Regions from separate parts of the Tepidimonas sp. HKU77 genome, predicted to be linked through region 2. Evidence: predicted binding sites of a transcription regulator. Region 2 holds the regulator's gene; the other holds the start of a gene.
The links. Region 2 encodes FNR, which switches genes on or off when oxygen is low (the NO sensors DNR and NnrR bind a similar motif). Its sites were predicted from a motif close to TTGATNNNNATCAA; they were not measured.
Positions count from the first base shown of each region.

Region 1 (3,404 bases), 470 kb from region 2:
CGAGCATGCACTGGCGCGCGCCGATCGTCACCGGTCGATGACGGCGGTGCTATACGTCGATCTGGACCACTTCAAGGAAATCAACGACGAGTGGGGGCATGAGGCCGGCGACGCGCTATTGGTCGAGGTGGCGCAACGCTTGCGTGCGCAAGTGCGCGGTGGCGACACCGTGGCACGGCTGGGGGGAGACGAGTTTGTCCTCGTGCTGGAGGATGTGACGGCCGACATTGCCGCCGAACGCGCCCACGCGGTGCTGGTGGCGCTGCAAAATCCGATCGACTTGGGCGGGCGGGTCTGCCACATCTCGGCCAGCATTGGTATCGCCCTGGCACCGCGTGATGGGCTGGACGCCGTGACGCTGTTGCGCCATGCGGACGAGGCGATGTACCGCGCCAAAACAGGGGGACGCGGTCGCGTGGTCGCGTACGAGGCGGGATTCAGCCACGCCACACACGAGGCGCGCGCCATGCGCGAAGCGTTGGCACAGGCGATCGCCGAGCGCACCATCGAGCTGTGGTGGCAGCCCCAGGTGGATTTGCAGGACGGCCGCATCGTGGCTGCCGAGGGTTTGCTGCGCTGGCAGCATCCCCAGTGGGGCTGGGTGTCGCCTTCGACCTTCATTCCCTTGGCAGAGGATGGCGGACTGATGGAGCGCCTGGGTTTGCTGGTGCTGGATCTGGCACTGGAGCACGGGCAGCGCCTGGACGCGGCCGGCTGGACGCTCGGCCGGCTGGCGGTCAACGTCTCACCCCGTCAGCTCCAGGTGGAACGGTTCGTGGACGAGGTGTTGTCGCGCCTGACGCGCAGCGGTTGGCCTGCCCACCGGCTGGAGCTGGAAATCACCGAGAGTGTGCTGCTCGACAGCGAACCGGCGCGGGACCGCCTGCGCGTGCTGGAGGCGCGCGGGGTGCGATTGGCGGTGGACGACTTTGGCACTGGCTATGCCTCGATGGCGTATCTGCGTGCCCTGCCGCTGGACACGATCAAGATCGACGGCAGCTTCGTGCGCGACATCGGGACGTCCGCGCAGGCCGACGCGCTCGTCGAGTCGCTCATCCAGCTCGGGCGTGCGGTCGGTTTGGAGCTCGTGGCGGAGGGGGTCGAGACGGTGGCCCAGCGCGATTTTCTGGCCGAGCGCGGCGTGCGGCGTGCGCAGGGATACCTGTGGGCGCCGGCATGCCCGTTGTCGGCCTGGCTCGCCGTGCCCGCGGGCCAAATGCCCAAGCTATGATCGTGGTCACGAGCACCGCATAGGTACCCTGACCCTCATTCAACGACCGTCCATGAAGATCCAACTGCGCTACTTTGCCGCCATCCGCGAGGCCGTGGGCACTGCCGCCGAGGTGCTGGACACCGACGCATCCCACGTCGGCGCGTTGCGCGACGCGCTGATTGCGCGCGGTGGCGTCTGGGCCGAGGCATTGGGCCGCGGGCGCGCCGTGCGCGTGTCGGTCGATCAGGTCATGGCGGACGAGGGTACGCCGCTGCACGATGGCGCCGAAGTGGCCTTCTTCCCGCCCGTCACTGGAGGATAGGCCCATGGCACTCGCGCACCGTTTTATCGCCATCCAGAGCGAGGACTTCGACCTGGCGCGTGAGGTGACCGCCCTGCGCGCCGGCCAGCCGACCGTGGGCGCGGTGTGCGCCTTCGTGGGCACGGTGCGTGATCGCAACGACGGGGCCTCGGTGGCCACCATGGAGCTGGAGCATTACCCGGGTATGACCGAGCGCGCCATCGACGCCATGATCGATGAGGCGGCACGGCGCTTCGACATACTGGGTGTGCGCGTCATCCACCGCGTGGGGGCGCTGCAGCCGCAGGACCAAATCGTGCTGGTGGCCGTGGCCTCGGCGCATCGCGGCCAGGCATTCCAGGCGTGCGAGTTTTTGATGGACTACCTCAAGACCCAGGCGCCGTTCTGGAAAAAAGAGCACACCCCACAGGGGGCGCGTTGGGTCGATGCGCGCGTCAGCGACGACGCGGCGCTGGCGCGCTGGGGCATTGCCGCGCGCAACGCCTGAGTGCCCGTCACGTGGCGCGTTTTTGATGGCGATCAAGGCCGCGGCCTTGAAAACGCGGCACAACCCCCCACATGGAAGCACAGTCGAATCACGGAGCTTTCCATGTCCATCGAAAAATTCACCCGTTCGTTTCAAGAGGCCTTGTCCGACGCGCAATCGCTCGCGCTGGGCAAGGATCATGCGTACATCGAGCCGGCGCACGTGGCGCTGACCCTGCTGCAGCAAGACACCTCGCGCGGCTTGCTCACGCGTGCCGGGGTCAACATCGGGGCGCTGCGCAAGGCGGCCGAAGACGCCGTCAACCGCCTGCCCCAGGTGCAGGGCCAGGAGCAAGTCCAGGCCAGCCGCGATTTGGTGTCCGTGCTGCAGGCGATGGAAAAAGAGGCCATCAAGCGCGGTGACCAGTTCATCGCTAGCGAGTTGTTCTGGCTGGCGCTGGCCGATGCCAAGACGTCGCTGGCCGATGCCGCGCGGCAGGCGGGCCTGCAGCGCAAGTCCCTAGAGGCGGCGATCGAAGCCGTGCGAGGAGGAGAAAAAGTGACCAACCCCGAAGCCGAAAACCAGCGCGAGGCGCTGAAAAAATACACCCTCGACCTGACCGAACGCGCCCGTCAGGGCAAGCTGGACCCCGTCATCGGGCGCGACGACGAAATTCGCCGCACCATCCAGATCCTGCAGCGGCGCAGCAAGAACAACCCGGTGCTCATCGGTGAGCCCGGTGTGGGCAAAACCGCCATCGTCGAGGGGCTGGCGCAGCGCATCGTCAACGGCGAGGTGCCCGAGACGCTCAAGGACAAGCGCGTGCTGGCGCTGGACATGGCGGGACTGCTGGCCGGCGCCAAATACCGCGGCGAGTTCGAGGAGCGCCTCAAGGCGGTGCTCAAAGAGATCGCGGCCGAGGAAGGGCGCATCATCCTCTTCATCGACGAGATCCACACCATGGTGGGCGCGGGCAAGGCCGAAGGCGCCATGGACGCGGGCAACATGCTCAAGCCGGCGCTGGCGCGCGGCGAGCTGCACTGCATCGGCGCCACCACGCTGGATGAGTACCGCAAGTACATCGAAAAGGACGCGGCGCTCGAGCGGCGCTTCCAGAAGGTGCTGGTCGACGAGCCCAGCGTCGAGGCCACGATCGCCATCCTGCGCGGTCTGCAAGAGAAGTACGAGCTGCACCACGGGGTGGAGATCACCGACCCGGCCATCGTTGCCGCAGCCGAGCTGTCGCACCGCTACATCACGGACCGCTTCCTGCCAGACAAGGCCATCGACCTCATCGACGAGGCCGCGGCCCGCATCAAGATGGAGATCGACTCCAAACCCGAGGTGATGGACCGGCTGGAGCGGCGCCTGATCCAGCTCAAGATCGAGCGCGAGGCGGTGCG
Region 1 is NZ_CP187300.1:94,251-97,654, reverse strand. Features, by position in the region: gene ACPP3B_RS00410 (bifunctional diguanylate cyclase/phosphodiesterase) at 1-1,231, shown strand, start outside; gene ACPP3B_RS00405 (MoaD/ThiS family protein) at 1,284-1,535, shown strand; gene ACPP3B_RS00400 (molybdenum cofactor biosynthesis protein MoaE) at 1,540-2,022, shown strand; gene clpB (ATP-dependent chaperone ClpB) at 2,125-3,404, shown strand, end outside.
Region 1: a site for FNR is predicted at 2,045-2,058, ahead of clpB (ATP-dependent chaperone ClpB). Genes of this name have one in related genera too.

Region 2 (3,404 bases):
CGCGATCAGGTCGCAATCGGGCTGCGTGCTGTAGCCCTGAAAGTTGCGGTGCAGCCGCCCCTGCCGCTTGGCCACCGCCAGCGCATCGTTGGGCAACGCAAAATGGTCCATGCCCACGTACACATAACCCACGGCACTCAGATGGTCGAGCGACAGCGACAACATGGCCAACTTGTCCGCCGGACTGGGCAACTCCGCCGCGTGGATGCGCCGCTGCGGCTTGAAGCGCGCCGGCAGATGCGCATAAGCGTAGAGCGCGATGCGATCCGGCCGCAGGCGCTCGACGAGCTCGAGCGTGCGCCGAAACGACTCTGGGGTCTGCTGAGGCAGTCCGTAAATGAGGTCGACGTTGACCGACTCAAAGCCGATCTCGCGCGCCGCGGCCACGAGGGCGAACACCTGCTCGGCCGGCTGAATCCGGTGCACCGCCCGCTGCACCGCGCCATCGAAGTCCTGCACGCCAAAACTCAGGCGGTTGAACCCCAGTTGGTGCAGATGGGCCAAGCGCTGCGCGGTCACCGTGCGGGGGTCGACCTCGATCGAATACTCGCCCCCAGGGACGAGTTCGAAGTGGCGCCGGATCATCGCCATCAGGTCGGACAACTCCGCGTCGCTGAGGAAGGTCGGCGTGCCCCCCCCAAGGTGCAGCTGCGTCACGCGGTGCCCGCGCCCGACGTGTTCGGTCTGCAATTCCAGCTCGCGCGACAGGTAGCGCAGGTACTCCGCCGCGCGTTCGTGGTGCTTGGTCACCACCTTGTTGCATGCGCAGTAGTAGCACAGCGACTCGCAAAACGGGATGTGTACATACACCGACAGCGGCAGCGCCAGCGACCCCGCTCGCCGCTGTTGCAGGGCTTGCACGTAGTCACGCTCGGTAAACGCTTCGACAAACCGGTCCGCCGTCGGGTAGGACGTGTAGCGCGGGCCCGGAATGTCGAACCGGCGCAGCAGATCTTCGTCGATGACGTGTTTCACGGCGGGCAGCTCCATAGGCGACGAACTGTGCACCAGCGTAGCCTTGCGTGGGTTGACGTGAGTCAAACCCCCTGCGGGAGCGACGTTCCCCAAAACCCTGCAGGGCATGGGCCCACCGCACGGGGCGGCACGCGCATCGGGTTGTTATGATCGGGCGCATATCGTTCATGGCGAGTCTGCGCCTCGTTTCACCCACCTCTGCCTCACACCGGCCCCCATCGCCTCATGGATCTGCACAGCATCAAGGTCGCCTGCTCCAGCTGCAACCTGCGCGAGCTCTGCATCCCGGTCGGCCTCAAGCCGGACGAGATGGAGCAGCTCGACAACCTGATCAGCACGCGTCGCCGGGTGCGGCGGGGCGGGACCCTGTTTGCCGCGGGCGACGGCTTCACGTCGCTGTACGCGGTACGATCCGGATTTTTCAAGACCGTGGTCACGACGGCGGACGGCCGCGATCAGGTCACCGGGTTTCAAATGGCGGGCGAAATCCTGGGGCTCGATGGCATCGTGCAGGACAAGCACTCGTGCTCGGCCGTGGCGCTCGAAGACGCCGAGGTGTGCGTGCTGCCATTCGACAAGCTCGAGCAGCTCTCGCGCGAGTTCAGCACGCTGCAGCACCACGTACACCGCATCATGAGCCGCGAGATCGTACGCGATCAAGGCGTCATGCTATTGCTGGGCAGCATGCGCGCCGAAGAACGACTGGCGGCTTTTTTGCTCAACCTCGTGCAGCGCCTGCATTCGCGCGGCTTTTCACGCACCGAGATGGTGTTGCGCATGACGCGCGAGGAAATCGGCAGCTACCTGGGAATGAAGCTCGAGACGGTCAGTCGTACGTTTTCGCGCTTTCAGGACGAGGGCATCATCGAAGTCAAGCAGCGCTACGTTCGCATCCTCGACCCGGACGCGCTCGCGGCCATTGTCAACCAGAGCCGCGAGGAGAATTAAGCGGGGAGTTGAGCGGCGCGTTGCGCGCGCAGTCAGCCGGGCGCTGATCTGGCGGCACCGGGCAGCGGTTGATTTCCCACGGCGACAGCGACAACAGCGTGGTAAGCGCGCTCGACGCCATGGTCAGCGCCCAAAAAATGAAGAACGCGACCGTGTAGACCGCCTGCCGCGACCAACCGAGCGATTCGCCCGCCCAGTGCAGATCGTGGGGATCGACGAAGGCGAACACCACCATTTCGATCACAGCCGCCATCAAAAAAGCGGGCCAAGCAATCCACATCACGCGTTGGGCCAGCATCGACAGTCTCCTCTTTGTTGTTGCCCCGCGCCGCCTCAATCGTCTTTAGGCAACGTCGGGGACACGACGTGGTTACGCGCCTGGTTGGCAGGCAGCACCGCTTTTTCGGCCTGCAGGCGCTCCTCCGGCGTCATGCGCTCCGGCGCGACCGCGACCGGCGCCGGCATCGCCTCGCGCGGCAGCACGGGGTCTGGATTGCGCACGGCGATCGTGACCGTCACGATGGACGCGATCACGACCACCAAGGGGCCACCGATGACCATCCAGACCATGGGCTCGCGGTACCAGGGTCGGGAAGGGGCGGATGACGCGGAGGGCGTACCAGACATGGTGGACATAGTGTAGGCCTTTGGCGAGTACTTTGGGATACGGATCAACCCGAATACCCTGGGGGGTCATCGGGGTATCAGGAAGGTGGTTTTCTCGCGCACGGCGATCGAGCCGTCGGCGGTGCGGAAAGTCATAACGATGGGGTGAGAGCCGGGCTGCAACCCCGGGGGAACCTGCACACGTACCGGCACCGAGCGCACCTCGGTGGGCAGCAGATGTACGACGGGATCCGACGCGAGCGTCACCCCCGGCAAGCCCTCGACCGCCACCTGCAGCTCGCGCTCGGACTCGGACGCGTTCATGAACTGCACGCGGTAGACGTTTTCGATCCGGCCCATCTCGACCATGCGGGCCAGCGCGCCACGGTCCCGGATGACGTCGACCTTGAGCGGTACCCGCATCCACAGACTGACACCGAGCGCCGCCACGATGGTGAGCAAAATGGCACTGTAGATCAAGACGCGCGGACGAAACGCCCGGCGGATCATCTGGGCGCGGCTCCAGTGGTTGGCCATGCCGTTTTGGGTCGAGTACTTGACCAGCCCCTTGGGATAGCCCATCTTCTCCATCACCTCGTCGCAGACGTCGGCGCAGGCACCGCAACCGATGCACTCGTACTGCAGACCATTGCGGATGTCGATGCCGGTGGGGCACACCTGCACGCACAGTGTGCAGTCAATGCAGTCACCTAATCCCAACGCCTTCGGGTCAGCCGACTTCTTGCGCGCGCCGCGCGGCTCGCCGCGCTCGGCGTCGTAGGTCACGATCATCGTGTCCTTGTCGAACATGGCGCTCTGGAAGCGCGCATACGGGCACATGTATTTGCAGACCTGCTCGCGCATGTAGCCCGCGT
Region 2 is NZ_CP187300.1:567,397-570,800, forward strand. Features, by position in the region: gene hemN (oxygen-independent coproporphyrinogen III oxidase) at 1-990, opposite strand, end outside; gene fnr (fumarate/nitrate reduction transcriptional regulator Fnr) at 1,201-1,923, shown strand; gene ACPP3B_RS02660 (hypothetical protein) at 1,898-2,221, opposite strand; gene ACPP3B_RS02665 (nitrogen fixation protein FixH) at 2,257-2,550, opposite strand; gene ccoG (cytochrome c oxidase accessory protein CcoG) at 2,617-3,404, opposite strand, start outside.